DNA from 2 places in the Salinactinospora qingdaonensis genome. Region 1 is predicted to be linked to the other one. Evidence: riboswitches for the same ligand, from Rfam matches in the RefSeq annotation. Region 1 holds a riboswitch; the other holds the start of a gene.
The links. A riboswitch is a leader RNA that binds a small molecule or an ion and turns the genes downstream of it on or off. The one in region 1 is predicted to bind thiamine pyrophosphate.
Positions count from the first base shown of each region.

Region 2: linked by a shared signal. The riboswitch ahead of ABD848_RS24600 (ECF transporter S component) and the one ahead of thiO (glycine oxidase ThiO) in region 1 are both predicted to bind thiamine pyrophosphate.

Region 1 covers NZ_BAABDD010000005.1:234,407-257,563, forward strand. The annotation lists gene ABD848_RS07775 (molybdopterin-dependent oxidoreductase) at 1-596, shown strand, start outside; gene ABD848_RS07780 (histidine kinase) at 679-1,848, shown strand; gene ABD848_RS07785 (LytR/AlgR family response regulator transcription factor) at 2,135-2,869, shown strand; gene ABD848_RS07790 (RNA-guided endonuclease InsQ/TnpB family protein) at 2,883-4,145, opposite strand; gene ABD848_RS07795 (hypothetical protein) at 4,422-4,700, shown strand; gene ABD848_RS07800 (sodium:solute symporter family transporter) at 4,697-6,406, shown strand; gene pknB (Stk1 family PASTA domain-containing Ser/Thr kinase) at 6,935-8,818, opposite strand; gene ABD848_RS07810 (thiazole synthase) at 9,075-9,878, opposite strand; gene thiS (sulfur carrier protein ThiS) at 9,881-10,081, opposite strand; gene thiO (glycine oxidase ThiO) at 10,088-11,266, opposite strand; TPP riboswitch at 11,264-11,374, opposite strand; gene ABD848_RS07825 (Rv2175c family DNA-binding protein) at 11,554-11,913, shown strand; gene thiE (thiamine phosphate synthase) at 12,214-12,849, shown strand; gene ABD848_RS07835 (long-chain fatty acid--CoA ligase) at 13,011-14,630, shown strand; gene ABD848_RS07840 (DUF418 domain-containing protein) at 15,397-16,671, opposite strand; gene ABD848_RS07845 (polyprenyl synthetase family protein) at 16,988-18,103, opposite strand; gene metF (methylenetetrahydrofolate reductase [NAD(P)H]) at 18,846-19,787, shown strand; gene ABD848_RS07855 (GNAT family N-acetyltransferase) at 19,723-20,337, opposite strand; gene bldD (transcriptional regulator BldD) at 21,480-21,974, opposite strand; gene pyrR (bifunctional pyr operon transcriptional regulator/uracil phosphoribosyltransferase PyrR) at 22,538-23,157, shown strand, end outside.
Region 2 covers NZ_BAABDD010000055.1:772-9,871, reverse strand. The annotation lists gene ABD848_RS24610 (energy-coupling factor transporter transmembrane component T family protein) at 33-815, opposite strand; gene ABD848_RS24605 (ABC transporter ATP-binding protein) at 812-2,353, opposite strand; gene ABD848_RS24600 (ECF transporter S component) at 2,633-3,232, opposite strand; TPP riboswitch at 3,337-3,445, opposite strand; gene glgP (alpha-glucan family phosphorylase) at 3,548-6,175, opposite strand; gene ABD848_RS24590 (alpha-1,4-glucan--maltose-1-phosphate maltosyltransferase) at 6,699-8,681, shown strand; partial or broken gene ABD848_RS24585 (alpha-amylase family glycosyl hydrolase) at 8,782-9,100, shown strand, end outside.

The DNA of each region.
Region 1 (23,157 bases):
CGGAGCATCGACTACCGCCGGGCCAACACGTACCGCGTGGGTACCCCGTTTTGCACTATGGGCCGGTGCCCCGGTTCCGGCCGCAACGCTGGGACCTGCGTGTCTATGGCGCCACCGAGAGCATGGGAGAGTACCGGTGGTCGTGGCCGGAGTTCGATGAACTCCCCCGCGTCGAGGTCGTCGCCGATCTCCACTGTGTCACCAAGTTCACCCTGCCCGACAACCGCTGGAGTGGGGTTCCCGCGGCGTCCCTGGTGGAACTCGCCCCACCCGCCCCCTCGGTCACGCACGTCATGGTGTGGGCCGAATACGGCTACAGTGCCAACCTGCGCATCGATGATTTCATCGCCCCCAAGGTGCTGTTGGCCACCCACCGCGACGGCGAACGCATCGCCCCCGAGCACGGGCTGCCCGTGCGCCTGGTCGTGCCGCACCTGTACGGCTGGAAGAGCGTGAAATGGGTGCGCGCCATCGAGTACCTCACCGTGGACCGCCGCGGCTTCTGGGAGGAACGGGGATACCACAACCTGGGCGATCCTTGGGCTGAACAGCGTTACGCCTACCAAGAGGAGCCAGGCCAAGGGCCGCCGCGGTGAGGGCAGCGCCGCCGCGGCGATCATAAGGTCGTTCACAGCGAATCGCCCCGCGTTCCCCGGCCGATCCCCTAGCTTGTGCCCCATGCTCTACATCGCGCTCGTCAGTAGCGTCATCGCCGTGGCGTGCGCGGGCGAGCTCGTCCGGCGCTCCCTGCACAACCGACGCCATCAGCGGGTCCTCGCCGCCGACGCCACCTGTGCCACCCTGCATACCGCGGCGTTGGCCGCTCCGGCACTGCGGCGCGGTCTGGAGCCGGAGTCGGCCGGGCGCGCTATCCGGCACGTGCGCACGCTGTTAGGTGGCGCCCCTGTGGCCATCTTCGACACCCGGGAGCCGCTCTCCTCCAGCGGCGTCGAATCGGCGCACCTGGCCGAAGCCACGAAGCTTGCCGCCGCCGTCATCGCCGAAAAGCGCATGCATGTGCGCAAAATTTCCTGCGACGACCCCAGTTGCCAACTGGACTCCTCGATCGCCGTCCCTCTCGTCGCTGATGACGAGCCCCTGGGGGCGCTGCTGGTTTTCAGCCCCACGGCCGCGCCCGTGCTGGTCAACGCCACCCGCGAGGTCGCCCGCTGGGTTTCCGGGCAGCTTGAGCTGGCTGACCTGGACCGTTCTCGTGCCCGCCTCGCCGACGCCGAGCTTCGAGCCCTGCGCTTACAGATCTCGCCGCATTTCGTCTACAACTGCTTGACGGCCATCGCCTCCTTCATGCGCACCGACCCGATGCGGGCCCGCAGGTTGCTGCTGGACTTCGCTGACTTCGCCCGCTACTCGTTCCGTTCCTCACGCAACCTCACCACTCTCGACGAAGAACTGCGCTCCATCGACCGTTACCTGGCGTTGGAACGCGCCCGCTTCGGCTCGCGGCTGCGGGTCACTGTGCGCGTCGCCCCTGAGGTGTTGCCGGTCAACGTTCCGTTCCTGTGCCTGCAACCGCTGGTTGAGAACGCGATCCGTCACGGCATGGAGGGCAAACCCGGCTTGGGCAGTGTGGGGGTTATCGCCCGAGACGCCGGCGCCGAGGTGCGTATCAGCGTCGAGGACGACGGGGTCGGCATGGACCCGGCGCGGCTGCGCGAGATCCTGGCCGGCGAGGCGGCCGAGTCGGCGGGGATCGGCCTTGCCAACATCGACGGCCGGCTGCGGTCGATGTTCGGCGACTCCTACGGGCTGGTGATCGAAACGGGGATCGGCGCTGGCACCAAGGTCAACCTGCGCGTCCCCAAGTTCCTCCCGCACCACCACGGCTAGGTCCCTCTCGTAGGGGTGTAGGGGCAGCATGCCGCGCACGGGACACGCCAAACACCGCCCTCGGCCGTCCTGGCGCCCCCGCCGGTCGTCTGCCAGTGGGCGGCGATGACCGTAGACGACACCGCCGACGCCGTGGACCTCCCATTCCGGCGCTCGCCCTTCCGGGCAACTCGGGCACCCCACCCGCCGTAAGAGCGCGGCCTCGCAGTACCACACTGACCGGCGAAGTTCTCGGATGATGCTGAATCGGTTGCGGAGGGTGATGAGCTCGGCCATTCTCGGAGCTATGCTGCGTGCACTCGCTGTCGACGACGAGCTTCCCGCTCTTGAGGAGATGTCCTATCTGCTGCGCCACGACCCCCGGGTGGGCGAGGTGGCCACCGCCGCCGACGCTACGGCCGCCATGCGCCAGATCAGTGAGCGTGATGAGGCATACATGTTCGACACGCTCTTCCTCGATGTCAGGATGCCCGGCCCCAGCGGCGTCGACCTGGCGCGGTTCGTCTCTGCGCTCGCCAACCCCCCGCTGGTCGTGTTCGTCAGCGCCCACGAGGATTTCGCCGTCACCGCCTTCGAGTTGCGGGCCGTTGATTACCTGCTCAAACCACTGCGCGAGGAACGCCTCGCCGATGCTCTTGACCGCGTGATCGAGTTGCGCCAAGACGCCACGGCCCGCACGCGCATCCCCGTCGAACTCGCCGGCCGGGTCCGCTTCATCGAGCGCGCCGACATCTACTACGCACAGGCGCGGGGCGACTACGTGTTACTGCGCACGGTCAACGGCACCCATCTCATCCGCAGTACGCTCGGCGCGTTGGAGCGCGATTGGGCCAGTACCGGGTTCGTCCGTATCCACCGCAGCATCCTCGTGGCCGCCCGCCACGTTTCGGAGTTACACACCGACGGCTCCCGCACGCGGGTGCGCGTGGGCGGAGAGTTGCTGCTCGTCAGCCGCAGACAGGCCAGAGAGGTCCGCGAACGGTTGCTTAGCCAAACTGTGACCGGCGGTGAGGGTTCTTGAATTCCTCTCCTTCCTAACGGGAGGAGAGTCCAGCGGCCGCCCGCTGGGTTTGCTGCCTCGCCGACTGCCCCGTCCGGGAGGACTCCCGTTGAGGTCTTACACCGGCTCCCGCCCCTCCTGCGCGATGCTGCTTCGTAAGCTCAGCAGCATCGCACAGCGGGGCCCCGACCGATGCCGCCAGCCCGGCGGTCTTGATGTTGATCGCGGCGTTGACGTCGCGGTCGTGGGTCACACCGCAGTCGCAGGTCCAGGTGCGGACGTTGAGCGGTATCGTCTTCCGCGGGGCGCCACGGGTCGAACAGGTCGTGGAGGAGGGGAAGAACCGGTCGATCGCGACCAGCTCCCGCCCGCGCCAGGCACACTTGTACTCCAGCATCGACCGCAGCTCGCTCCAGGCCGTACCCGAGACCGCGCGGGCGAGCTTGTGGTTGTTGACCAGGCTGCGCACGCGCAAATCCTCGATCACGACCACTTGGTTCCCGCAGAGGAGTCGAGTCGAGAGCTTGCGCAGGAAGTCCCTCCTGCGGTCGGTGATGCGGGTGTGCATCCGGGCGACCCTGCGGCGGGCCTTGGCCCGGGTGTTCGACCCCTTCTGTGTGCGCGACAGCTCCCGCTGGGCCTTGGCCAATCGGGCGCGGTCACGGAACTCATGTTTGGGGTTGGCGATCTTCTCCCCGGTCGACAGGACCGCCAGGCAGGTCGGGCCCGCCGCCACTCTCACCGCGCGATCCGAGGCCGGCGCCGGCCGGGGCGTGTCCTCGCACCGCATCGACACGCCCCAGCGCTCGGCGCCGTCCTGGGACACCGTCGCCGTCGTGGGCTGTGCGTCCGCCGGCAGGGGCTGCGACCACACGATGTCCAACGGCTGGGCCATCGTGGCCAAAAACAGCGCGCCGTGGCGGTGGGTGACCCCGGAGCGGGTGCATTCCGCCGCGGCCCGCGAGGTCTTCTTGGACTTGAACCTGGGGTACTGGGCGCGCTTGCTGAAGAAGGCGCGAAACGCCGCTTGCAGATGCCGCAAGGCTTGTTGCAGCGGGACCGAGGACACCTCGTTCAACAACGCGAGGTCGGGGTCCTTCTTCCACGCGGTGAGCGCGGCCGAGGACTCGGTGTGGTTCCCCCTGCGCTGCTCGGTGAACCACGCCCGGGTGCCCAGGTCCAGGGCGCGGTTGCAGACCAGGCGCACCCACCCGAACGTGCGCGACAGCTCCGCCGCCTGCGCATCCGTGGGGTAGAAGCGGTACGTGAACGTCCGCTTCACCGTCGACCTGGTCACGCGCACCATCTACTGCAACATCGTGTAACACCAGACCGGGAAAGGAGGCGGGCGTTTCCTCCCCGCCGGAAGGCGAGGGGCCCCACGCCCGAACAGCCGATGAACGACAGCAACCCCCCCTTTCCTTTTCCGTCCGCGGAGGAGCGCAGTCGCCGCCGCACGGTGGTGGTCGCTCCCGCCACCCGCCGTAATGCGCGCAGACCAGCCTGTGCTCACGAACCATCCCCGTTATCCCAGCAGCCGGGCTGTGACGATGAGAGCACCGTCACGCGCCTCATGCGCCGCCAGTTGGCTCTGGCCGTGTCGTTCATCGGTGGGGGAGTGCTGCTGTTGAGCATTCCCCTGACGCTGGCTCTCCTGCCTCCTCACCTCACCGGTTTCCTCCCTGAACTGGCGTGGCAGGTGTGGTTCGTCGCCGCTGCGGCGATCCCCCCGTTCGCGCTGCTGTCGGTAATCGCTCTGGTGAGCATGGCCGAACGGACCGAGCAGCGGTTCGCGCGGGGAGCCGGCCTGGGCGTCGAACATGAGCGGGCCCCTAGGGAGATCCACGGGTGATCTGGCTCGCCGCTGTGCTCGTCCTCATGGCGACAGTCCTCATCGCTATCTTGGCTGTTGCCGGTGGCTTCAGCGGGATGCGCCGCGCCGCCGGCGTCTCAACGGCCCCACGGCCGCTCTCGGTGCTCTCCTCAGCCGCTGCGATCTGTGGGGAGTACGTGTCGGCCGCCGCGTTCTTGGGGTTCGCGTCCCTCGTCTTCGTCTACGGTTTCCAGGCGGCGTGGCTGGTCGTGGCGATAGGAGTGGGCTACCTTGTGCTCCTCGCACTGGTCGTGGCTCCACTGCGCCGCTCTGGCGTTTACAGCCTCTCCGACTTCGCCGAGTGGCGGTTGAACGCTCCGCTCCTGCGGCGCGTGATCAGCGGCTGTCTGATGCTGATCGGCTGGCTCTACCTGCTCGCCCAGTACAGTGCCGCCGGTCGGATCGTAGAGTGGGCCACCGAATGGCCGCCGTGGGCGGGGTGGCTCACGCTGACGGTCCTGGTGCTGGGGCTGGTGATCGGCAGGTTCGCCGCCGGGGCGGGCGCTCAGGCTCTGGGGTTTTGCTTCAAGATCACGGCCATCGCTGTTCCCGCTGTCATCTTGGCGGTGCTGTGGCAGGGAGCGGCCACGCCGGTGCCCGAGGCCACCCCCGAAGCCTTGCTGCACGAGGCGACCTCGGTCCACATCCGCCAGGATCAGCATTTCCGCCTCACGCAGGCCACTCCGGTCCACGTGCAGGGCACGATCGACGGCACCACGTTCAGCGGCGAGGGCCAGGAGCGGTGCCTACGGCCGGGCAGCCACACCGTCCTCGCCAGTACCCACCTTTCCTTCGACTCCGGCCAGGCAGCATTCGATGCCATTGACACCTCAATACCCACCGCCATAGCCAGTCCCGGTGAGCACGAGAGTGTCTTCGGCAGCAGCGTCGCCTCGGTCTACCTGGCGGTGGCCTTGGGCATCATCGGATTGCCCCAGCTCGCGGCCCGGTTCCACGGAATTCCCGACCCCAAAGCCGCCAGACGGACCGTGCTCGTGGCGATCGCGCTGATCGCCGTCTTCTCGGTCTTCCCACTGATCTACGCGGGCTTGGCCCGCTTCCACGCCGGTGACCTCCTCCTCAATGGCCGCGTCGACCTCCTGCTGTTGGACCTACCGAAGCGGCTCAGCGACGGCGGGCTAGAGCTGATACTGACACTGTTGCTGGTGGCCGGGGCGGTCACCGCGGTCATCACCGCATCGGTGAGTCTGGTGCGGGTGTTGGCCGCCATGATCTCGCAGTGCATGTCCTGCGAGGCGGCGCACGGCTTCCGGCTGGGCGCGCTGCTGGCCGTGACGGTCCCCCCCGGCGTCCTCTTTTTACTGCCCGACCTGGCCGATGTGGGGCTCATGCTCACAGTTTTGGCTGCGTTTCGCCTCAGCGCGGTCACGGTGGCCCCCATGGTGTTGCTGGGGATCTGGTGGCGCGGCTTGACCACGGCCGGCGCTGTCGCCGGCATCGCCGTGGGCATGACCGGCACCGCCGCCAGTGGTCTCCTCGCCGCTCAGGAGGCCGACTGGCCTGCCGGAGCAGCCGTTTTGGTCACGCACCCCACGATGCTCCTGGCGCCGCTCGTCTTCGCGACCATGGTCACGGTCTCTCTGGCGACGCGGCGGCGTCGTCCGCGCGGGGTCGGCGCCAAGCTGGCCCGCATGCATCTGCCGCAGGATCTCGTTCACGGCTGACCCGACCGCTCACCCGCCTCTGCTGAGCCGCCCGCCGCACCGCCCGGTGCGGCGGGCACGGCTGCGCCGTGCTGCCGGCGCGCGGATCTCGTCGCCCGCCGACCGCCTCCTGCACCGCGGTGCTGCCGGGCGACGACGGGGGACCGTTCACCGTGCTCGGGTGACCGTTCGTCGAGACTGCCGTTCCGTGCGGCGATGGGTCTGTGCCGCCTGTCGATCCAGCGCTTGCGACAGCGCTTTTCCGCCGCTGCTGCCCCTAGGGTAGAGACAGATCAGCCGGGAGAGACCCGAACTCGGGATCGACCGGCTCACCGCCGGCTACGTTCGTCCGCACCCGCGTCGTAGCCGGCAAAAGGGGGGAAAGAACCGGCGCCGTGAACGCCGGCGGTTAGCGAAGCTGCCGGTGTGAGGAGGGGAACGGCGCCGGCACCGTCGCCCGGGCGCCCTAGGTGCCCGGGCGACGTGGGTGCACATGTGGCCGCTGCCGCGCCCCGAAGCCTCCGTAACGCCGCAGCGCCGACCGCTCCCTTAGTCGTCGTCGCCGTTGGTGCGCCCGAAGATCCACAGTTCGATCTCGGTGCCCTTCTTGGCTTCGCCCTTGGGGTTGTACTCCTGTACCTGGTTGCCGCCTACCGGCCGACGGACCTTCACCGAGAAGCCGAGTTCCTTGAGCTGCTTCTTGGCTTTGTCGAGCCGCATCCCCTTGACATCGGGGATCTCGATCTTGTCGGGGCCGGAGGAGACGGTGATGGTCACGCTGTTGCCCTTGCTGACGCCCTCACCCTCGGCGGGGCTTTGCTCGATGACCTGTCCCGCCGGTACGTCCTCGCTGGCCTGTTCGGTGATCGAAACGTCCAGGCCGTTCGTTTCCAGCGTCTCCTTGGCTTGGTTCTGCTGTAGCCCGACGACGCTGGGCATGCTGAATCCGGCGCTGACCTGTAGCGTCACCCCCGCTTCCCGGTCGGCGTCATCGCCGCTTCCCGGCGTGGTGGCGAACACGGTCCCGCTGGGGTGGTCGTAGGAGACCGACTGCTCCTCTTCGATCTGGGTGATGCCCTGCTCCTCCAGCAGGCTGCGCGCCTCGTCGACGGTTTTGCCGGTCACGTCGGGCATCTCGACGTACTGCGGCCCCTTCGACACGTGCAGGGTGATCGTGTCACCGGGCAGACCACGCGATCCCTCGCCGGGGTCGACTTTGGCAACGTCGCCTTCGTCGACCTCCTCGCTGTAGACCGGATCGCCCATCTCGACCTGTAGTCCCACGCTCGACAGTGCCTGCGTGGCACGGTTTTCCGACTCGCCCACCACCTCGGGCACGTTCACGTAGCGGCCGAACAGCAGCCACCAGCCCAACCCCAGTACCACGAGCACCGTGACCGCCCCGATCAGCAGCATCGGGTAGGGCGGGTTCCGGCGGCGACGGCGTCCGCGGCCACCGCGGTCACCGCCGTCGAAGTCGAGGTCGCTCACGTCGACGATGAGCGTGTTGTTGTCGCCGCCCTCTCCAGCGGTGCCACTGGTGGCCGCGGCGGCGGTGAGTGTCGTACTGGGATCGGTCTCGGGCATGGCCCGGTAGACCTCGAACACCTCGGCGAGGTAGCTGCCCGCGTCGGCGGGGCGGTACTGCGCCTCCCGCTCGGTGGCGCGGGTGACCAGCCGGTCGATATCGGCCCCGAGCCCTTCCACGACCCGGGAGGGCCGGGGAACGTCCTCATTGACGTGCTGGTAGGCCACAGCCAGCGGGGTGTCGCCCGTGTGGGGCTGCTGCCCGGTGAGCAGCTCGTAGAGCACGATCCCGGCGGCGTAGACGTCGGTGCGGGCGTCGGAGAAGCTCTGGGAGATCTGCTCGGGGGCAAGGTAGGCGGCGGTGCCCATGAGCGTGCCGGTCTTGGTCAGGCCCTGCTGGGTCGCCTCGGCCACCCGCGCCAGCCCGAAGTCCACGACCTTGACGTGGCCCTCCTGAGTGAGCAGCACGTTCTCCGGCTTGATGTCGCGGTGCACCATACCGGCCTGGTGCGCGGCGCCCAAGCCGGCGAGCACGGGCACCATGATCTGCAACGCCTCGCGTGGACCGAGCCGTCCCCGCGCGTTGAGCAGGTCGCGCAGCGTGCGTCCCGGCACGTACTCCATGGCTAGGAACACGTGCCCGTTGTCGGCGCCCTGGTCGTAGACCTGCACCACGTTGGGGTGGGAGAGCCGGGCCACCGAATGCGCCTCGTTGGTGAAGCGCTGCACGAAGGAGGGGTCCTGCGCGAGGGACGAATGCATGACCTTGAGAGCCACACGCCGGTCTAGTCGAAGGTCTTGGGCGACGTAGACGGTGGCCATACCCCCACCGGCGACGCGCGACTCGATGTAGTAGCGATGGTCGAGCGTCGCGCCGACGAGGGAATCCGCTGTCGTCATGTCCACGGTGGTGAGTCTAGAGCCGATCACTGGGGCCAAAAGCCTTGAAGGGGGTTTCTTGGGTCCGGCGGGCGGGTATCGAGCGCGAGCCAGCGGTTGGGTGACCCCGCCGCCCGCGGCATGGCACTGCGCCCCCTGGCGATGCGCGCGTTTTCCGAGCAAGCGCGCTGTCCAGCGCGTCACTATACGGGCAATGTCGGATTCTACGCTACCGACGGCGCGCGGCGGCAACGGCGGCGGGGCCTATGGGACGCCTGAGGGGTCACTCCGCCCGCGGCGACGAGGCGTGAGCGTAGCGCCGCACCGGGATGCGGCCCGCGCGACGTGCCCCGCGGCCGGCGCGCACGGCGTCGCGCATCGCAGCGGCCATAACCGCGGGCTCATGGGCGCGGGTCACCGCGCTGGCCAGCAACACCGCGTCGCAGCCCAGTTCCATGGCCAGCGCCGCCTCGCTGGCCGTGCCGATGCCGGCATCCAGGATCACCGGAACGCTGGCCTGTTCGACGATCAGCTCGATGTTGTGCGGGTTGCGGATGCCCAGCCCCGAGCCGATAGGGGCGCCCAACGGCATCACGGCCGCGCACCCCACCTGTTCGAGGCGGCGGGCGAGGATCGGATCGTCGTTGGTGTAGGGCAGCACGACGAAGCCGTCGTCGACCAGTTGCTCGGCGGCGTCGAGCAGCTCCACCGGGTCGGGCAGCAGCGTCCGCTCGTCGGCGATGACCTCCAGCTTGACCCAGGTGGTCTCCAGCGCTTCCCGGGCCAGCCGCGCCGTACGCACGGCGTCGGCGGTGGTGAAGCAGCCCGCCGTGTTGGGGAGGGGGCGGATACTGTTGCGCCGCAGGATGTCCCAGACCGAGCCGGTGGTGGTGGGGTCGACGCGGCGCATCGCCACGGTCGTCATCTCGGTTCCCGAGGCCTGTAGCGCCGCTTCCAGCGCGTGGTGCGAGGGGGCGCCGCCGGTTCCCATGATCAGCCGGGAGGTGAACTGCGTTCCGGCGATGACGAGGGGATCGGTCTCGGCTGTGGTCTGCGGCGGTGCGGTAGTGAAGGGTGCTGTGGTCAACGTCAGCCTCCCTGAACAGCGGTGAGCACGTCGATACGGTCGTTGTCGGTGACCGCGGTGTGGTTCCAGTCGGCTTTGGGCACCACCTCGTCGTTGCGCGCCACCGCCACCCCGCTCGTGGCGGTTGTCAGTGACCGCACGACGTCGGCCACGGTGGTGTCCGGTTCGACGGTGCGGCGCTCGCCGTTGATGATGACATCCACTGGTTTCTAGGCTTCCCTTCCGGTTGGCGCCCACTGCGGTGCGAGACGATTGGCGTGGAATCGTTGGGCGTAGTCGGGGAGTCGGCCTTGAGCCAGCGCCTCGGCCATAGCGTCACCGGTGGCCGGGGCGCACAGCACGCCGTGACGGAAGTGCCCGACCGCCAGGTGGAGTCCGGCCACGGCGGTGGGACCCAACAGCGGCTCGTTGTCGGGAGAGCCGGGCCGTAGTCCCACACAGGTCTCGGTGATCTCCAGTTCGCTGACGCCGGGCACTAGTTCGTGGCCGTCGCGCAGCAGTTGCCACACCCCTCCCGCCGTCAGTCGGGTGTCGTGGCCGACCTCCTCTTGGGTGCCGCCCAGGATCACCTCGCCGTCGTTGCGCGCGACGAGGTACACGGGGGTGCCCTTGACCAGCCCGCGTACGGTGCGGGTGACGAGCGGGGCCTCGTGAGGGCCACCGCGCAACCGCAGCAACTGCCCTTTGACCGGGCGAAGCGCGGGAACGGTGTCGGGTGGCAGGCCGGTGATGCGGGAGGTCCACACGCCTGCCGCCAGTACCACCTGGTCGCCCCGCAGGTGAGTGCCATCGGCTAACTCCACGCCGTTGACCCGGTCCTCGGGGCCGGTGACCGCACGCACACGCCCTTCCACCACGGTGACTCCCCTGTGGGCGGCGGCACTGCGCAGGGCGGCGGTGAGGCGTCGCGGGTCGATGGAGTGGTCGGCGGGGGCGAAGATCCCGCCGCGTACCGAGGGCGCCAGCATGGGCTCCATGCGCCGGCACTCCCGGCTGGTTAGGCGCTGCACGTCGAGGCCGAGCCGTTCGCGCAGCTCGCGCAGTTCGTTCAAGCTGGCCATGTCGTCGCTGTCGAAGGCGACCTGGAGCGTCCCTTCGGTGCGGTAGCCGGGGTCCGTGCCGCTGTCAGCGCGCAGTTCCTCGATGAAGTCCGGGTAGCGGTCGCGCGAGAGGATGCCAAAGCTCATGAGAGCTTCCTCGCCGAACGTCGCTTCGGTGGCCGGTGTGAGCATACCGGCGGCCACGTCGGAGGCGGCGTTGGCCAAGCCGGGACCCACCAGGGCCACCCCTAGCCCGCGCTGGGCGGCGCGCCAGGCGGTGACGAGGCCGATGACCCCGTCGCCGGCCACGATGGCGTCGAATGCACGGGGATCGTCGAACGTGGACACGTGGCCTGTTGCCCTCCCTTCGCCGGTATGGTCCGGATCAGGTTCGTGCGGTCGGAGGCCGGCAGCCTCCCTCTCAGCCGGGTCCGCCCGGCTCCCGCGGGTCCATGTGCGGTTCTTTCCTCCGAGTCTAGGACCACCGGTCGCGGCGGGGGTGCAGGTGCCCCACTCCTGGGAAGGCCGCCTTCGGCCTACTGCCGCGGCCCGCTTTTGGCCGCTGTGGCTACGCCAACAGCGATCACGAGGTCAGCCGGGTTTGGGTCCTCCGGGTATGTGGGAAATCGTCTGACGTGACACAGATCGACCCTGAGACCGATGCCCTGGTCGGCGAATGGCTGACCCTCCGGGAGGCTGCGAAAGCCCTGGACACCAGCCCGAACCGCGTCAAGCAGTTCATTCGCGACCACAAGCTTCTCGGCTTTATCCGCGCCGGTGAACTCTCGATTCCCGCCACCTTCATCCGCGACGGTGAGGTGGTCAAGGGCCTGCCCGGGACCCTCACGGTCCTCGCCGACTGCGGCTTCACCGACCAGGAGTCACTGCGCTGGATGTTCACCCCCGATGACACGCTGCCCGGCGCCCCCATCGACGCCATCCGCGCCGACCGCGGCACGGAGGTGCGCCGCCGCGCTCAGGCGCTGGCGTTTTAGGCCGGACCCCTGGGCTGGGCGGGCGCCGGTGTCTGCCCAGCCGGCGGCTCGTGAGTGTCCTAGCCGTGGTTAGGGTGGTGGTGTGGCCCCCTGCTGGGGGCGCCACCACTGTCTCGGTGGGGGCCACCGCGCGCGTGGTCCGGCGGTGTTCAGCGGGTGGTCGTTGTGGCGAACCGCGCGCCGAGCACCGCCAGTTTCTCAGTGCAAATCCGGGCGCGACCGGGGCCGCGCCCGTGGGGTGAACGTGCGATCGCTCCCCGCGCCACCGGCCGGGGCCGCCGCGAAAGGTGCAAGGTGAGGTTGCGGGAACGTCTGGAGTCGGCCCGGCTCTACCTGTGTACCGACGCCCGGCGCGAGCAGGGGGATCTGGCCGACTTCCTTGAGGCCGCCCTGTCGGGCGGTGTCGACATTGTCCAGCTGCGCGACAAGACCCTTGAGGCCAGGCAGGAGTTGGACTGCCTGGAGACCGTGCGCGACGCGTGCCAGCGCCACGGTGCGCTGCTGGCGGTCAATGACCGTGCCGACATCGCGCGAGCCGTTGGGGCCGATGTGCTGCATCTGGGGCAAAACGACCTCCCGGTGTCCTACGCGCGCGACATCATCGGCGCCGAACCGATAATCGGGCGCTCCAACAACACCCCCGAACGCGCCGCGGCCTCGGCGCGTCAAGAAGGCGTCGACTACTTCTGTGTGGGACCCGCGTGGGCCACTCCCACCAAGCCGGGGCGCCCTGCGGCCGGTTTGGAGCTCGTCGACTACGCCGCCCGCCTGCCGACCAACCGCCCGTGGTTCGCTATCGGTGGGATCGACCTCACCAACCTCGACCAGGTGATGGCGGCCGGGGCGCGCCGGGTCGTGGTTGTGCGCGCCATCACCGAAGCGGCTGAGCCCCACGAGGCCGCCGCGCAGTTCCAGCGCCGGCTCCGGGCGCAGTGACCGGCTTACTCGGCTGCTGCCGACGTCTTTTCGTGGCGGTCTCGCCTTGTCCTCCCATTTCCTAACGTCGTTAGGTGATGGTGACTCGGAGGGTTCTGTACGCGCCACACCGGTTGCCCTTAGTCTCATGGCACCAATCACACCGATGAGGGGTGAGGGCCATGCGTGGCACGATGCAGGATGTACCGCTCTCCATTGCTGACCTGGTCCGTTACGGCACTTCGGTGCACGGCGAGGCCAGCGCGATCACGTGGACCGGTGACGAGCCCCGCCGATCCAGCTACGCCCATACCGGCCGCAGGGCGGCCCAACTCGCCCACGCGCTGCGCGAGTTGGGGGTCACCGCGGATCAGCGGGTCGCCACCTTCCAGTGGAACAACCAGGAACACTTCGAGGTCTATCTCGCGGTGCCCGCCATGGGGGCGGTACTGCACACTCTCAACATTCGCCTGCCCGCCGACCAGATCAGCTACATCGCCAACCACGCCGAAGACTACGTCGTCGTCGTAGACGCTTCACTGCTGCCCCTGTTCGCCCCGCTGCTACCGCAGATGTCCACCGTGCGCCACGTCATCGTGGCCGGCGGCGACCCCGGCGACCTGGCCGCCGACGGGGTCACGGTCCACCGCTACGAAGACCTCATCGCGGGTCGCTCTACGGAGTTCGCCTGGCCTCGGGTCGACGAGCGCGACGCTGCGGCCATGTGCTACACCTCCGGTACCACCGGCAACCCCAAAGGGGTCGTCTACAGTCACCGCTCCATCTGGCTGCACTCCATGCAGGTGTGCATGAGCGATGGCCAGGGCCTGTCCCAGGCTGACCTGACGCTGGCCGTGGTCCCGATGTTCCACGCGATGTCGTGGGGGCTGCCCTACGCCTCCCTCATGGTGGGGGCCTCGGTGCTGCTGCCCGACCGCTTCTTGCAGCCCGCGCCGCTGGCCGACATGCTCGTCGCCGAGCGCCCGACCCTGGCCGCTGCGGTGCCCACGATCTGGCAGGGACTGCTCCACGAGCTCGACCAGAACCCGCGCGACATCTCCTCGCTGCGCCGGGTGCTCGTGGGGGGCTCGGCCTGTCCCCCCGAGGTCATGCGGGCCTTCGAGGAGCGCTACGGGGTCCCGGTGCTGCACGCCTGGGGGATGACCGAGACCTCTCCCTTGGGCAGTGTCGCCCACCCTCCGGCGGGTGTCAGCGACGAACAGCGCTGGTCCTACCGGCTCAGCCAGGGCCGGCTGCCCGCGTCGGTGCAAGGGCGCATCGTCGGCCCCGACGGCCTACCGGCGCCCAACGACGGCGAAAGCGTCGGAGAGTTGGAGGTGCGCGGCCCTTGGGTCACCGGCGGCTACTACCGCGACGAGGACCCCGCCAAGTTCGACGACGGCTGGCTGCGCACCGGCGACGTCGGAACGCTCTCGCCTGACGGCTTCCTCCGGCTCACCGACCGCGCCAAGGACGTCATCAAGTCCGGCGGCGAGTGGATCTCCTCGGTGGAACTGGAGAACCAGGTGATGGCCCATCCCGCTGTAGCCGAAGCCGCCGTCATCGCCGTGCCCGACCCCAAGTGGGACGAGCGCCCCCTCGTGGCCGTGGTCGTCAAGGAGGGCCACAAGGTCGACGCCGCCCAGTTGCGCTCCTTCCTCGCCGAGAAACTCCCCCGCTGGCAGTTGCCCGAGCACTGGTCCTTCATCGAAGAGGTGCCCAAGACCAGTGTGGGCAAGTTCGACAAGAAGGTGCTGCGCCAACGCCATACGGACGGCAAGCTCGACGTCGTCGACCTCTAGGACTAAAAAGCCCACGCGCCTCCACTCTGCCGTGGAATCGCGCCTCGCGGGCGGCCTCGGCCGGAGCGCGAGCCTTTCGGTCATAGCCGGCGTCGGCCTCAGCGCGCCGCGGCGGCTGAGCAGACCGTCCGGGGCCGCTATGTTTTTGTCGGGCGGGGTGGCGAAGTAGTGCCGTTCGCTCGTGCCTCGATCGCTTCGCGATCTCGGCAGCCTGAGGGGGCGATGGCTGGGTGGACAGTGGCGCTGGTGGCCGCTGGGTGAGGAAACACTGCTGTAGCCTGGTCGCGCCCGCGTGGTCGCTTGGGGAGTCTCAGGGTGCTGGTGGCCGCTGGGTGAGGAAACACTGCTGTAGTCCGGGGCACGACAACGTGTGGCCCCCTTCCGAGACAGCGCCAGGGTGTGGCGGTCACCTTGGGTGTTTCCTCGTTTCACGGCAGGTAGCGGTCTTCGAAGTGGCAGTGGAGTGCGTGCGCCTGCGTCGGGTGTGGCCCGTTGCCGGGTGAAGAGGGATGGTCGCCCGGATACGGCGCCAGGGTGCGCCGTATCCCTAGGCATGGTCCATCGCGTCGGTGTCGCGTTTGTGCAGTGGGGTGATGTGTGTGCTCAGCCCCTGGACACAGCCCACCCCTGGGCTGCCGAGATCGCGAAGCGATCGAGGTACGAGCGATGGGAAAACTCACGCGCTCTCCTCACCCCCACCGCGCCACAGGCCCGCGCACGGGGTGAGCCGTGACACGCCCCGCCTCGGTTCGCCCCTCACTCTCTCTCACCCTTGCCGGGAGTCGTCGCTTTCCCGGTCGCGTTGCGCCGCCGCGGCCGGACCGTAGGAGAGATTGCGCAGCAGCGCCTCGGCCGGGCCGCGCCGGTTGGCCCGCTCCAGCGCGTAGGCGCCGAGCACCGTCACCAGCCAGACCCCGATGGCGAACGCGGCCATGGAAGCACTGGTGAGCGAGCCGCCCAGCCCCAAGCCCCAGGCGGCCAGCACAGGGGCGCAGATCACCGACTGGGCCAGGTAGCACGACAGCGACCGTTTGCCCACGGCAGCCACCGCCGTGACCGCCACCCCCTGGCGTCCGCGCTTTGCCAACCAGCCGCCGAGGAGGCCGAACAGGGCTACGTAGCCCACCCCGCCGGCCAGTCCGCTCAGCGAGCGTATGCCCGACAGGGCCGAGCCGGTCACCGCCGAGACGTCGAAGACTCCCACGTGGTACAGCGCCTCGGGCAGGGCGCACAGCCAGGCCACCGCGACACCGGCCAGCGTCATCCCCCACAGCAGTCGGCGGTGGTGGCCGGGCTCCTCCAGGATGCGGTGACGCGCCGCCCACATCCCCAGCAGGATGGCGGCCGGGATCACCAGCGCCACGGCTTGCCACAGGGTGAACAGTGGCCACAGCATCGCCCGTTCGGCCACCGCTGCCAAAGCGTCCTCTTCACCGAATGAACCCGTCAGAAACGACATGTCGGTTGTGGCGGCCTGTCCCTGGGCCGCTTGGGGAACCAGGGCCAAGGCGAGTCCGGCCAGCACGTTCACCAGCAGCAGTAGGGCCAGCAGGCCGCTGAGCACACAGGCCCAAACGCCCAGGGTGCGGTTGCCCCGGCGCAGGAACAGCCCGCCCAACACGAGCCCGGCCAGCCCATAGGCGCCGAGGATGTCGCCGATGAACAGCAGCGCGGCATGGACGAACCCGAAAACCAGCAGCCACAGATTGCGCCGCCGCAGCACGGCACTGGCAGCCCGGTCGGAAACGCCGGCGGCCCGCTGCCGGTTGAACAGGTGCACCATGCCGTAGCCGAACAGGAAGGCGAACATCGGGAAGACCCGCCCGTCGACCGCTGTGATGATCGTGAACTGGGTGATGCGGTCCAGCGTCGAGCCGGTCGTGGGATGAACGTTGATCCCCGTGCTTGGGGCCGCCCACAGGTACCAGACGGTGTTGGCCAACGCGATGAGCAGCAACATGAACCCGCGGGCGAGATCGGGGGCGAGCGCGCGTTCCGTGCTCGTCGTCGGCCCGCGCACCGCGGCCTGCCACGTACTCAATAGGGGTCTCCTCCCTGTCACATGCTCCCTGCGGGAGCAGCGTGCACGTATCCGATGCTGTGTCTCATCCACTGCCGAGAGAGACGCAGTTCCCTAGGTGGGACGCTATGTGTGATTACTGAGGCGTAAAGGTCGAGCTACGGAACAGTGTTTTTCTGGTGCATCGAGGAGACGGGAGGGGCCCTCAGGGGGCGATTGCGGCCGGCCGGCGGTCACTGCTTTTCCGTCCAAAAGCAGTTACTCAACGTATTCATTTCTGGTGGGGGCGGGACGAGTTGGGGACCGTCTGCCGTGCCGTGGGTCCTGTGAGGAGGTGTCAGTACTTGCGCGACGTCGCTGCGACGATGAGGTCGGCCAGCGCGGCACGCGCCTCCTCGGCCACGGCGCCGTTGTCCAGCGCCGTCGTAGCCTGCTCCACATAGTCGTCGACGTGGCGCTCACAGGTGCGCAGCGCGCCACTGTCGACGATGACCTCGCGCATCCACGCCACCGTTTCGGCGTTTAGGTCGGCGCGTCCCAGGTGGCGGCGGAACTCGGCGGCGTCGGCCGGATCGGCCCGGCGCAACGTTTCGGCCACGAGGACGGTGCGCTTGCCTTCGCGCAGGTCGTCCCCTGCGGGCTTGCCGGTGTGCGAGGGGTCGCCGAAGACCCCGAGGATGTCGTCGCGCAACTGGAACGCGATGCCCAGCGGCTGGCCGTAGGCCGTGTAGATCGGCGCCAGATCGTCGTGGCGCCCCGCCAGCGCCGCCCCCATGTGCAGCGGCCGTTCAATCGTGTACTTGGCGGACTTGTAGTGCATGACCCGCAGGGCCGCCGCCACGGTGACGGGTTGCTCACCGGTGCCGGTGGCCTCTCCCGCCACGGCGGTGGCCTCGCCGCGCGCCTGCCCCACGAGGTCGAGGTACTGGCCGGCCATCACCTCGGTACGCATCAGGTCGAAGGGACCCCGGCCCGCCCGAAGCGCCTCGTCGGTCAGCCCGCTGCGCTGGTACATCTCGTCGCACCAGGACAGGCACAGGTCGCCGAGCAGGATCGCCGCGCCTCGCCCGAACGCCCCTGCGTCGCCGCCCCACCCCGCCGCCGTGTGCACCCCGGCGAGCCGCCGGTGCGTGGCCGGTGCCCCGCGGCGGGTGTCGCTGTTGTCGATGACGTCGTCGTGGATGAGGGCGCAGGCTTGCAGCAATTCCAATGAGGCCGCCGCGGCGTAGATCTCGGGAACGTCGTGGCCCCCGGCCCCGCGCCAGCCCCAGTAGCAAAACGCCGGCCGTAGGCGTTTGCCTCCCGCCAGCATCTCGTCGAGGGCGTCGACCACGGGCGTCAGTTCCGGGCCGATCTCGCCCAGCCGCGCGCGCTGGTGCCGGGCGAACGCTGCGAGTTCGGCGTCCACGGCGGGCTTGACGAAGGACACGGGGGACAGGTGCGAGGAGTTCATTGGTTTTCCTTCACGGCGCCACCGGCTGTCGGGCCGGGGATGAAACGGACTGCTGCGCAAGCAGAGTCGGCGACGGGCGGTTGCCGCCGGCACAATCGCCCACTGCACCACAGCCCGCATGTCGGTTCGGAGTAAAAGTTCGGGGCGCGGCAGAGGCCGGCGTGGTGACCGGAGTGAGAACCGCGTCCGGTCCGGCCTGGCGCCGGGCTGCCAGGATGGCAGTTCGGCGCTTTGGCTTGGCCGGGAGATCGACAGGCGGCACGCCACCCCCGGTTGGTCGGGGCGGCTGTCGTCGACGAAGCGGAAAGCTCACCCCGCAAGGGGTGAATCCCCGTTCCTTGCCTGGGGGAGAACTCACGTGCGTTCGTGGCCTCTGGTCCCGAGCCATGGCGCGGGCCAGACGCCGGCCTCCCTACTATCGCCGTTGCGTGACGGGAAACGTGCCTGGTGTGATCCAGCGGTGTCCCTTCCGGTTGTGCGATTCCACACAGCTTGCCTACCGGGTCCACGCAACGGTGGGCGCCGGCCGCGAAGCCCTGGGACGCCCCAGCTCGCCCGGCGTTTAGTGCGCGCGGGGGAGGGCGCAGTGGCGGTTCTTGGTGGCCTCTGGGCCCGAAATCGTGCCAAGAGACCGAAATAGCAGGTTATCGGGTATTTTCGCGCTTCTCGGTATGGGCCGCCGCACTACTGATGACCGGGGGGTCCATAGCCGAATGCAGGAATGGGCCCTAAGGTAAGAGGCATGCTTGGGTCACCGTCAACGTCATCAGCCGACGAGCCGTACGCCCCTGTCACACGGCCACGGCACATCCGGGAGTTGCTCGCTGAAGGTAAACCGACGTTCTCTTTCGAGTTCTTCCCTCCGAAAACACCGGAGGGAGAGCGCAAGCTGTGGCGGGTCATCCGCCAACTTGAGGCGCTCCGGCCATCCTTCATCTCCGTCACCTACGGAGCTGGAGGCGGCACCCGCGACCGCACAGTCGCCATTACCGAAGGCGTGGCCACCGACACCACGCTGCTGCCGGTCGCCCACATGACGGCCGTCAATCACTCCGTTCAGGAACTGCGTCACCTCATCGGCCGGTTCGCCGATGTCGGCGTGTCCAATCTGCTCGCCCTGCGCGGCGACCCGCCCGGCGATCCGCTGGGGGAGTGGGTCAAGCACCCCGAGGGTCTGGAGTACGCCGACGAACTCGTCCGGCTCATCAAGGAGAGCGGCGACTTCTGCGTGGGAGTTGCGGCGTTCCCCTACAAGCACCCCCGCTCGGTCGACGTCGACACCGATGTCAAGTACTTCGTCCGTAAGTGCCAAGCCGGCGCCGACTACGCCATCACCCAGATGTTCTTCGACGCTGAGGACTATCTGCGGCTGCGCGACCGGGTCGCCGCCAAGGGCTGTGATGTGCCGATCATCCCGGAGATCATGCCGGTGACGAACATGCGCACCATCGAGCGTTCCGAACAGCTCTCCGGCGCCCCCTTCCCGCCGGCTCTGGCCGCGGAGTTCGAAAAGGTCTCCGACGACCCCGAGGCCGTGCGTCAACTGGGGATCGACCAGGCCACGCGGCTGTGTGAACGGCTGCTCAACGAAGGCGCACCCGGCATCCACTTCATTACCTTCAACCAGTCCACCGCCACCCGCGAGATCTATCAGCGGGTCGCCGGCGCCCGCGTTCCCGCCTGAGCGGCAGCCACGCGGCCATGACCGTGAACGCCTGGTGCGGGCTCCCCGGGAAGTGGAAGTTCGTCAGGATCTCGATGAAACCGTAGGAGTGGTACAGGCCGTGGGCGGGTGTGGCGTTTGAGGGAGTCGAGAGTACCGCCGTACGCTCCCGGCGCTGGGCGGTAAGCCGTTCCAGCATGCGCCGCCCCACGCCCTGGCCCTGCCACTGTGGATGCACGTGCACTTCGGCGACCTCGAAGGAGTCGCTGAACCACTGGTGGACCGCGGCGGGGTCGTAGAGCCGAAGTTCGTCGGTGACGACGTCGTGCCACCACTGCCCCTCCTGGCCGTGGAACCCGTAGGCGAAGCCCACCGTGGCTTCGCCGCCGGGGAGTGCGGCCAGGACGCAGTGGAACCGCGGCAGGTGGGCGTGGCGTTCCATGATGGCGCGCCTGCCGCTGAGCTGGTCGGAAGGCGGCTTCATGGCGTGGACGTAGACATCCAGCAGCGCGGGGATCGCCTTGGTGAAGGCAGGAGCGTTCAGCTCCCACAGTTCGATGTCGGTCTCCACGGCTACCTCGCTACCTCGCTACCCACGAATATACGGCGCCGCGCCCGTTTTCCCCACTGCTGCGGCCGTGCCTACGCCGTCCACGCCCACGAGGGCGGGCCAACCGGCGACACGCCCCGACGCTGCCGTCCCGGCTCGGCAGTGCCCGGGCATGCCTCGCTGATGGGGGGATCGTTGCGCTCCGCTGGTGCGCCGACGCTCCTCTACGCAGCAGCCTACGGACAGCCGTGAGGGGCGGAGGGGAGCCACGCCGAGCCCGGCGATCCTGCGTCGCCGAGGGCTCTCGACGTGCCCGGTCGATGCCCCCACCGGTGTCGTGGTCAGCTCGACCGAGACTGGCTTAGTCGAATTTCTGTTCGATATACTGGGGAGTGTGGTCCCCCTGAGGCTCGCGCTCACGGCTGCCGGAGCGGCCGACGAGTGCGGGGAGCGGCCGGGTGGGGGGAGGGGAAGCCTCTCGCTCGGCCGCGTCCATTCTGGGGCCGTTCAGCACCGCCGGCCGCCCAAGCCCCGCCCCGCCGAGCCGAGGCGGTGGCGCTGGAGACGGCTGCGGCCCAGGAGCGGCTGCGCCGCCCAGCGCCTCGCCGGAAGCCCCGTGAGCCCTCGCCGGGCCGCGTGGGTGCAACCGCTGTGCCACGAGCCGGTCCTACATGAGTCCTCCCGCGTCGTGCGCGGTGTTTCGCGGCTGCGGCCGGCGCTGGAGTGGCGACTACGTGCCAAGCGGCGGCCGCGCCCCGTGCGTGGCGTAGGGCACAGCCGCCGCTTCATCTCGTGCGTGATGGTGAGTTGTTCCGAGCCGTTCTTCCTTGGCCCCGGCCAAGGGAGGATCATTCCGCTCAGCGGTGGTGATGGAGAGCCCGAGGCGTGGTGGCCCGTACCGGCCGCACCCCGCCGGTCGACCGGCCGACTGCGGCCCCGTCGGTAGGGTCACCCCGGCTGTGGCGACATCCTCGTGTCCCATCCGGCGGGGCGGTGGGGTGGGTCCCAACACACGCCCGCTGCGTTGGGACGTTGCGAACTACAGGCGACATGGCCGCCGTGTGGCGTGGTAACCACGCTCGGCGGCAGCCATCGCCCGCGGGTAGCCGGCAGCGAAGAAGAAACCGGGTGTCGGTGAGGCGTAACGGTGCTTGGCTGCCGGTCTAGAACGCATCCACGGCGCGGCGCGCCTCAGGGTCGAGCACGCCCCAGTTGATCAGTTCCTCAGTGAGGTCGGCTGGGGACCGGTCGTAGATGACCGCCAGCGAGCGCAGGTCCTCCTGCCGGATGGAGAGGACCCGTCCGTTGTAGTCGCCGCGTTGGCTCTGGATGGTGGCGATGTAGCGCGCCAGTGGACCGGCCTTCTCCTGCGGAAGCTGCTGCATCCGCTCCAGGTCGATCACCAGCTTGGGAGTCGGCCCCAACGGGGCCGGCGCCGCGCCGCCGGGCAACAGTTCTGACATGGGCACGCCGTAGAAGTCCGCCAGTTCGGCGAGCTTCTGTACGGTCACAGCCCGGTCACCGCGTTCGTAGGAACCTACGACGACGGCCTTCCACCGCCCATGAGATTTCTCCTCCACTCCGTGCAGGGACAGCCCCTGCTGGGTGCGGATCGCGCGCAGCCGCGCGCCAAGTGACTTCGCGTATTCCGATGGCATCTTCTTCGTCGCTCCCCGGCCGTGAAATTGGCTGGTGTGGGCGGCGGACCCCCGATTCGCTCGGTTGCGCACCGGCCCCCGATTTGGCGTTCTACGTCGTCTCGCGGGGTCGGCTTGGCGCCGTCCCGCCCAGATTGGTTACGGACAGTGACGGTAAAGCGGTGAGCGCGCCAGGTCAAGCCGTTAGGTGAAAACGCGACTAATCAGTGGCCAAACTGTGTGTAAGTGAGAAGAGCTTCAGGACAATCTCAAATGCGACACATCACATGACTGTCGGCATACGGGAATCCCTGGTGCGTAAGGCTTTTCGTCGTTATATGGGGGGTTCGAGAGGGGCAGCGACGCCAGCTCAGGAGAGAGATTCAGTGAATGTCAATACTTTAGTTTGTGACAAACGCAACATTTTTTCCTAGGGTGTGGCCTTGCCGCGTAGGTTCTCGCAGCTCCGGGGGTAGTCGTGACTGCGCTTCGCGTCGGTTCCGATCGGCCGCGCTGATAACGTGATGGCCGTCCGACGTCCTTTAACGACCTGTCCAGTGAGGCAGGGAAGGGGGTCACCTGCGATGTCTGCCCAAGGGCACACACCTACCTCTGACGACGACGCCCCAGAGGCGGCGCCGTCCCACCGCGGAACCCGCGAGCCCAGCGCCGAGGCCCGCGCCGTCCTCGAAGCTCCCGAGATCGATCGGGCGCTGACCCGCATCGCCCACGAAGTGCTGGAACGCACCAAGGGCGGTGCCGACATCACCCTGCTGGGCATCCCCACGCGCGGCGTTCCACTCGCGCGACGCCTGGCCGAGCGCATCCAAAGGGTCGAGGATCGCGACGTCCCCTGGGGATCGCTCGACATCACCATGTACCGCGATGACCTGCGGCTGGCCCCCGCCCGGGCCCTGGGGCGCACCGAAATCCCCACCGGCGGCATCGACGGCCACCTCGTGGTCCTCGTCGACGACGTGCTCTTCTCCGGGCGCACCGTCCGCGCCGCCCTCGACGCCCTCAGCGACTTGGGGCGCCCGCGAGCCGTCCAGCTCGCCGCCCTCGTCGACCGCGGCCACCGCGAGCTGCCCATCCGCGCCGACTACGTCGGCAAGAACCTGCCCACCTCGCTGCGCGAGAGCGTCACCGTGCTGCTGCACGAGCTCGATGGTCGCGACGCCGTCCTCCTCGGGCCTGCGCGCCC
Region 2 (9,100 bases), on a different contig from region 1:
CCTCAGAGCGGGGCGCACCGCGTCGGGGCGGGTCACATGAACAGCGGCTGCCACGTGCCCACAGCGATGGCGAGAGCATGGGCGCAGGCCACGAGCACCACGGAGGCGGCGATCAGCCACGTGTCGCGGGCGCGCCAGCGGCTCAGGCGGGCGTGAGAGCGTGGCCCCGCGGCGAAGGCGCGGGCGTCCATCGCCATGGCCAGCAGCGTCCCGGTTCGGATACTACGCACGAGCAGCGCGAAGGTCTTACCGACGAAGATCGTCACCGCTCGGAACGGGTTGCGGCCGGCCTCGATGCCGCGTGCGCGGCGGGCGAGAGTGAGGGTGCGCCATTGGGCAGCCAGCAACGGCACCAGCCGCAGCGCAGCCAGCACCCCGACGGCGGGCCGTTCCGGGATCTTGAGGCGCTGCACCAGAGCGTCGGTGAGGTCGGTGGGGTCGCTGGTGGCTCCGGCGAGAATGCCGGGCAGCGCGATCGCCATGATCCGCAGCGCCGTGCCCAGCGCCGCCATCGCGCCCTCGTCACCGAAAACGAGATTGACCAGGCCGATAGAGCACCCCATGAGCACGAAAGGTCCCGCCAAGGCCAGGAGGAGCCGGCGCTCGATCCCGGAGACGGCCAGCAGGCACAGCCCGCCCGCAAGTACGACACCGCTGGTGACGACATCAATCACGGGGATGAGCCCGGCCGCGGCGATGAGGGCGACAATCAGCTTGGCGGCCGGGTTGACCCTGGCGAACCAGGCGCCTCCGCCTCGGGTGTCTTCAGGTTGGGCGTCGGGCTCGGGGCCGGTGGCGGCGTGGGGCGGTGTCATGGGTGTCGCCTTCCGGCCAGATCGAGCGCCCGCTCGGGCGGGACCGGCGTGCCCACGCCGCCGTGGGCCACCGGAAGCGCGGTGTCGACGAACCCGCCCAGCAGTAACTCGTCGTGGGTGGCCATGACGATGGCGGTGCCCGCGGCGCGCAGCGTGTCCAGCAGCTCGACGAGTTCGCTCCAGGTGCGGGTGTCCTGGCCGAAGGTGGGTTCGTCGAGGAACAGCACATCGGGGGCGCGGTCGGGGCCGCAGCTAAGCGCGGTGGCCACCGACAGCCGCCGCTTCTCCCCGCCCGAGAGGGTGAAGGGGTGGACGTCGGCGAGCGTGGTGAGCCGCAGTTGGTGCAGTAGGCGCGTCACCCACTCCTCGGTCTCGCGCTCGCCCATCCCGACGCGCAGCGGCGCGAAGCGCAGTTCGTCGCGGACACTGCCAGTGACGAACTGGTCCTCGGCGTGCTGGAAAACGGTGCCGATGTGGCGAGCGAGCGTGCGGGCGGGCCAGCGGTCCAGGGGACGGGTACCCGCCTGAGCCAGACTGCCGCGCGGGCGCACCGCGCCATGCAACGGTCGAGACAGGCCGGCCAGCAGCGTCAACAGGGTGGACTTACCGCCGCCGTTGGGTCCGGTGAGGGCGGTCGCGGTTCCGGCGCGGACGGTGACGTCGGCGTTCTCGATCACCATAGGGCCAGCCGTCGCCCCCATGCCCGGCGCGGCGGGGGCGCGTGCTGAGCAGCCGGCGGCTTCGATGAGGGCCGCGCCGCCGGGGCCGGGGCCGGGCGGCGCGGCGGGCTCGTGGCCGGGCACCCACACTCCGGCCGCGGCCAGGCGGGGGCCGTGCGCGGCGAACACGTCGGCCGGTGAGCCGTCGGCGCTGACCCCGCCACCGGGGTCGAGGACGACCACCCGGTCGACGAGGTGGGCGACCTCGGCGACGCGGTGCTCCACCAGCACCACCGTGGCCTCGCTGATCTCGGCGAGCCGCGCCACCTGTGCGCGGACCAGTTGCGCGCCCGCGGGGTCGAGGTTGGCGGTGGGCTCGTCGAGCAGCAGCAGCCGCGGGCGCATGGCCAGCGCCCCGGCCAGGACGAGGCGCTGCTGTTCGCCGCCCGACAGCGCGGCGGTGGAGCGCTGCCGGCCGTAGGGGAACCCCACCTCGCGCAGGGCCGCGTCGACACGGGGCCAGATCTCTTCGCGCGCCACGGCGAGGTTTTCCAGCCCGAAAGCCACGTCGTCGCCGGCTCGCGCCATGACTAGTTGGGTCTGGGGGTCCTGGGCGACGAAGCCGAGGTCGGCGCGCGCGGCCGTGGCGGGGGCTCCGTCGACCAGGAGCGTGCCTTCGCTCTGGCCGGTGATGGCGGCGTCGTCCCCTGTGAGTCCTGCCATGGCGTGGAGCAGGGTGCTCTTGCCCGCTCCGGAGGAGCCCAGGAGCAGCACGCGCTCCCCCGGAGCGATGGCGAGGTCGACGCCGCGCAGCGCCCAGGTATGGCGTCCGGAGTGGCGCCATCCCCAGCCCGACAGCTCGACCCGGGCGCCCGTCATCGCCGACCGCCCCACCGGCTCGGGGCGCTGCGAGCGCAGTGCGGACGCTGGGGCGGGCTCGCCGGCCACGTGCCGCCCGGAGCCGGCCGCGCCGCGAGACACCGTGGCGGGACCGGACACGGGCCGTGGCCGGTGTCTCGTGGCGTGCCTCCGGTGTCGTGGCCGCCCCGGGAGACGGCCGGAGCGGGGACGGTGGTAGGTGGTACCACGGCAGTCGACGCCGGCACGGCGACGAACTCCCCGAGACGAACCTCCGACACGGTCAACGCGACCACCGGATCACCCGTTGGCGGAGGGGAAGGGGCCGAGCGCGCCCGCTCTGGCCAGTGCGCTCGTCAACAGTCGGCCGCCCACACCGGCGATGACGGCGGCGCTACCGATGACCAGGACGGCATAGACCGCCTTGTAGAGCAGGGGCCAGGTCGGGTAGTACAGCGTGAGGTCCATGACGACCGGGGAGAGCCCGGCCACGGCGGCGGCGAGGACCGCGATGCCCATCCCCCAGTGGCGGTAGCGGCCCGCGGCGAAGACGATCTCGGGCAGTAGCCCTTGAAGGAAGGCGGCCAGGATCACCATGAGGCCCCAGGTGGTGCCCAGCAGCGCCGACACCAGGCCGGCGGCCAGGGAGGTGAGGACGCCGGCAAGGGGCTTGCGGATGACGAGAGGGCCGAGCACACCGGGCAGCAGCCACACGCCGTAGATGACCGCTTGGGCCGGCGGGAAGGCCACGAAAAGGGGACCGGTGGACTGCCACAGGATGCCCCAGAACCAGAAGACGATGCCGATGGCGACGCCGAGAACGGCGGCGACGAGAATGTCGACGGTGCGCCACCGGACGGTGGGGGCCACACCGGTCTTGCCAGTAGGCGAGGTACTCACACGTATCCCTTCCAGAGATAACGAGAGTGCCCAGGCCAAGAGCGCCGCCCGCCTGCCGCGCGCGAACGGTGGCGGCCACCGGCACGCGGGCGTCGGGTAACCGGACGGCGGTTCCCACGACTTCCTTCGCTGGCATTACCCAGATCAGGTAGGTAAGGGTCTGCGGATCGTCTCCGCACTCTCAGCGCGCAAGGCGCTCCCCTGTCGGTTTTCTTCAATTATGCGCCTTTGTCTGGGGTCTGTGGCAACTCCTCCCACTGATTGACACTTTTGCCCTGGCTGTCCGCACTCGGGGGCAGGTCCCAGGAGTGGGGCTTAGCGCAGCACCATCCCGTCCCCCATGCCGGGGGGAGGTCCGGGGACGACGGCCAGCCCCATTTCGGCGGGGTTGGTGAGCAGGGGGTGCTTGGGCACCACCCGCACGGTGTAGCCACACCTGCCTGCCCGAGCGAGCGGGATGGAGCCCTGATAGCGGGTGAGCGGCCCCTGCGAGGTCTTCCCACGCACCGGGGAGAGTTCGCTGAAGGTCGGCGAGAGGATGCTCTCCTCCTCGTCGACGCGACCCAGCACCGCCTCGACGCGGACATCCTCGGGGGTGAGGTCACCGAGGACGAGCGTGGTGCGCACCGTGATCTCCCCACCGGCCTGCGGCGGCTCCTCCATGTCGACCACCTCGACGTGCTCGATGCGCACGCCCGGCCATGCCCGGCGCACCCGCTGCTTCCACGCGGCGAAGTCGCGGTCGGCGGCCAGACCGTCGCGGGTGAGCAGCCGGGCGGATACCGCCGCCGGACGGTACAGCTCGTTGACATAGTCACGAACCATGCGGCTGGCCAGCACCTTCGGGCCGAGCGAGACCAGCGTGTGCTTGACCATCTCCAGCCACCGCTTGGGCAGGCCCGCCTTGTCGCGGTCGTAGAACTGCCCGGTGACCTGCTCCTCGATCAGCTCGTACAGGGCCGCGGCCTCCAGGCTGTCGCGACGGTCGGGCTCGGCCACCCCGTCGGCGGTGGGGATCGCCCACCCGTTGGAGCCGTCGAACCACTCATCCCACCAGCCATCCCGGACCGAGAGGTTGAGGCCCCCGTTGAGCGCCACCTTCATCCCCGACGTACCGCAGGCTTCCAGGGGCCGCAGCGGGTTGTTCAGCCATACGTCGCTGCCTTGGACCATGGCGCGCGCCAGGGCCATGTCGTAGTCGGGCAGGAACACGATGCGGTGGCGCACCTCGGGGTCGTCGGCGAAGCGGACAACCTCCTGGATGAGCCGTTTGCCGCCCTCGTCGGCGGGGTGGGCCTTGCCGGCGATGACGATCTGGATGGGGCGCTCGGGGTGCAGCAGCAGCGATTTCAACCGCTCGCGGTCGCGCAGCATCAGGGTGAGCCGCTTGTAGGAGGGCACCCGCCGCGCGAAGCCGACGGTGAGGATGTCGGGGTCGAGCACGTCGTCGATCCACCCCAACTCGGCCTCGGTAGCTCCCCGCTGCTTCCAGGAGCGGCGCAGGCGCTTGCGGGCGTCGGCGATGAGGCGCTCCCGCAGCAGGCGGCGCATCTCCCATAGTTCCCGGTCCGAGGCGCCGGTGATCTTGCGCCAGCCCTCGATGTCGGCGAGTTCGGTAACGTCGTCGATCATGCGGTCGGCCAGCTCTTGGGCCTCCTCGGCGACCCAGGTTCGGGCGTGTACCCCGTTGGTGACGGCGGTGATGGGCACCTCGATGGGGTCGAAGTCGGGCCACAGTCCGTGGAACATCTCCCGGCTGACCTGGCCGTGCAGTGTGCTGACCCCGTTGACGCTCTGGGAGAGGCGCATCCCCATGACGGCCATGTTGAACACGGCCGGATCTCCATCCTCGTAGGTCTCAGTGCCCAACGCCATGACCCGGTCGGCCGGCAGGCTCGCGGCGGCCCCCGTGCCGGTGAAGTGGTGCTCGACCAGGTCGCGGGGGAAACGGTCGATGCCGGCGGGCACGGGGGTGTGGGTGGTGAAGACCGTGCCGGCGCGGGTCAACTCCAGCGCCTGGTCGAAGGTCAGGCCCTCGACGTCGACGTACTCGCGTACCCGCTCCAGCCCGAGGAAGCCGGCGTGCCCTTCGTTCATGTGGAACACTTCCGGCTCTGGGTGGCCGGTGAGCGCACAGTAGGACCGCAGTGCCCGCACCCCGCCCACGCCCAGGAGGAGTTCCTGGCGTAGCCGGTGCTCGGTGCCGCCGCCGTAGAGACGGTCGGTGACGCTGCGCAACTCCGGCTCGTTGCGTTCCTGGCAGGCGTCGAGCAGCAACAGGGGAACCCGGCCCACGCTGACCACCCACACGTGGGCGATGAATTGGCGCCCCTCCGGTAGGTCCAAAACGATGCCTACCGGGTCGCCGTTGGTTTCGGCCAGCAGCGTCATGGGCAGCCCGCGCGGGTCGATCTCGGGGTAGTGCTCCAACTGCCACCCCTCGGGCGAAAGGCTCTGTGAGAAGTAGCCGTGCCGGTAGAGCAGCCCCACGCCGATGATGGGAACGCCGAGGTCGCTGGCGCTTTTGAGATGGTCCCCGGCGAGGATGCCCAGGCCACCGGAGTACTGTGGCAGGGCGGCGGTGAGCCCGTACTCGGCGGAGAAGTAGGCGATGCTCTGGGGCAGCGTGCGCTCGGGCTCCTCAGGCAGGTACTGGTACCACTGCGGTTCCCTCAGGTACTGATCGAGGTCGTCGGCCACCGCGCGCAGCCGAGTACAGAAGTCGGTGTCGGCAGCAAGCTGGGCGAGTCGTTCGTTGGTGACCTCTCCCAGCAACTGGGTGGGGTCGTGGTGGACCGCCTCCCAGACATCGGGATCGACCTCGGCGAAGATGGCACGGGTGGCCGGATGCCAGGACCAACGGAGATTGGCCGCAAGCGTCTCCAAGGGAGCCAGCTCTGCGGGCAGGACAGTACGAACAGTGAACCTACGGATCGCCTTCACGCAGCGTGAGGCTAGTCAAAAGGACCCGCAGGCGCGAGTCTCCAGCACGGCCTTGCCCCATATGCCCGATACATCTTGTCCCAATTTTACGTAACCATAAGAGGAACATTGTAGAAGCGCACTACCATCGACCGGTTGAACCTCTTACAACTCTTTTTTTGCTGAAATTTTGAATGCGGATATCAAGGCTGTTTCGATGAGGCAGCCGATTTGGCGCTGGTGTTACTGAGGTGACCCCCGCCCCTAACGAGGAAGATGTCCGATTTATCAGGAAACATCCACCCTGGTCAACCGTAGACACCCACCCCGCACCCACTTAGCCTGTGACTACAATCACAAAAATAGGGCGTCTCGGACTGTCGGAAAGCACGGAATCGCGACCGACGATAGAGATGGGAGCGAGCCGAAGGCCCTTCCGCGAACTGACCTTAACGGCGGGTTTTTCGGCCTGCCCACTCCCTCGTACCAAGCAACGCGAACAGTAGCGGAACTATCCGTAATCTCGACCTCAAACGGTGCACCTGTGATCGGACGATTTCCCATTCTTGACGTCGCTCCCGTCGTTGACCACGGCACGGCCAAGGCCGCCGTCGGTGAGACCTTCCCGGTGCGGGCCACCGCCTTCCGGGAAGGACATGACACGCTGAGTGTGGGTGTGGTGCTATGGGACCCCGCCGGCCGGCGCCTGCCCCTGACTCCCATGCGCGAACTCGTCGCCGGAACCGACCGTTACGGTGCCGAGGTCACAGTGACCAGCGAAGGTCGCTGGTCATTCGCGATCGAGGCGTGGCACGACCCCTTCCGCACCTGGCAGCACAACGCCGAGATCAAAGTGCCGCTGGGCCAAGACGTCGAACTGATGCTGGAGGAAGGGGCTCGGCTGTTCGAGCGGGCCGCCCGCCGGGTACCCCGCCGGCCGGCGCTGGCCGGGGTCGCCGAACTGCTGCGCGACGCGACCCGCCCCGCGGCCGAACGCCTAGCCGAAGCCACCTCCGTGGAGGTCATGGCCGAAGTGAACCAGAACCCGCTGCGGGAGCTGGTCACCCGCACCAAGCGTTACCCGGTGATGGTCCACCGCAGACGCGCGCTGTTCGGCTCGTGGTACGAGTTCTTCCCCCGCTCGGAAGGCGCCACCTTCGACGGGGAGGACGGCCAGCAGCGCTCCGGCACCTTCATCACCGCCGCCAAGCGGCTACCAGCCATCGCCGACATGGGCTTCGACATCGTCTACCTGCCCCCGATCCACCCGATCGGCCACAGCTTCCGCAAAGGCCGCAACAACACGCTGGGGGCCCAGCCGGGCGACCCCGGCTCACCGTGGGCGATCGGCTCGCACGAAGGCGGCCACGACGCCGTCCACCCCGACTTGGGCACCATCGACGACTTCGACACCTTCGTAGCCGAAGCGAGGGAGCACGGCTTGGAGGTCGCCCTGGATCTGGCGCTGCAAGCCTCACCGGACCACCCCTGGGTCAGCGAGCATCCCGAGTGGTTCAACATCCGCGCCGACGGCTCGATCGCCTACGCGGAGAACCCGCCAAAGAAGTACCAGGACATCTACCCGCTGAACTTCGACAAGGACCCAGAGGGCAGCTACGCCGAGGTCCGGCGGATCGTGCGGTACTGGATGGACCACGGGGTGCGGGTCTTCCGCGTGGACAACCCCCACACCAAGCCCGTCGCCTTCTGGGAACGGCTGCTGGCCGACATCGCGGTCACGGACCCCGATGTGCTGTTCCTGTCCGAGGCGTTCACCCGGCCGCCGATGCTGCAAACCCTGGCCAAGATCGGCTTCCACCAGTCCTACACTTATTTCACCTGGCGCAACACCAAAGAGGAGCTACAGGACTACCTCACCGAGCTCAGCACCGAGACCGCCCACTACCTGCGCCCCAACCTCTTCGCCAACACGCCCGACATCTTGCACGCCTACCTCCAGCACGGCGGCCGGCCGGCGTTCGAGACTCGGGCGATCCTCGCGGCACTGCTCTCCCCCACTTGGGGGATCTACTCCGGCTTTGAACTGTGCGAGAACCAGGCGGTGCGCCCGGGAAGCGAAGAATACCTGGATTCGGAAAAATATCAATATAAGCCGCGCGATTGGCACGCCGCGGAAGCCTCAGGAATGACGATCGCGCCACTAATCCGTAAGCTGAATCACATGCGGCGGTATCACCCCGCATTACAGGAACTGCGGAACCTGCGGTTCCATCATGCTGACCAACAGGAGATGCTGTGCTTCTCCAAGCGGTTGGCGGGGGGCGACGGCGGGGAACCGGACGACGTGATCCTGGTCGTTATCAATCTCGACCCGCACCACGCGCGCGAGGCGACGGTGTGGCTCGACATGCCCGAACTCGGGTTCTCTCCCGGAGATTCGATTATGGTAACCGACCAATTGTCGGGCGAATCATATAAATGGGGAGAGGCGAACTATGTCCGTCTTGACCCATATATCCAGACAGCACACATATTCACAGTTACTCCCACCGCGAGCACCCGCTAAAAGCCAGGGCGCTTTCGGGGGAGCGCTGACGAGCCGACTGGTGGAGTAGTACATCGTGACCAATCAGGAGCCGGTGCCCGGCGTCAATGAGACACCTCTCGTGGCCATTCCCGACACATTCTCATATGAGAAGCCACGCGACCCCTATTGGTACAAACATGCGGTGTTCTATGAGGTGCTGGTCCGGGGCTTCTACGACTCCAACGGCGACGGCACCGGTGACCTCCGCGGGTTGATCAACAAGCTGGACTATCTGGAATGGCTGGGCATCGACTGCGTCTGGCTACTCCCCCTCTACGAGTCGCCACTGCGCGACGGCGGTTACGACATCAGCGACTACATGAAGATCCTCCCGGAATTCGGCAATATCGCCGACTTCGTCGACCTCGTGGAGGAGGCCCACCAACGAGGCATCCGTG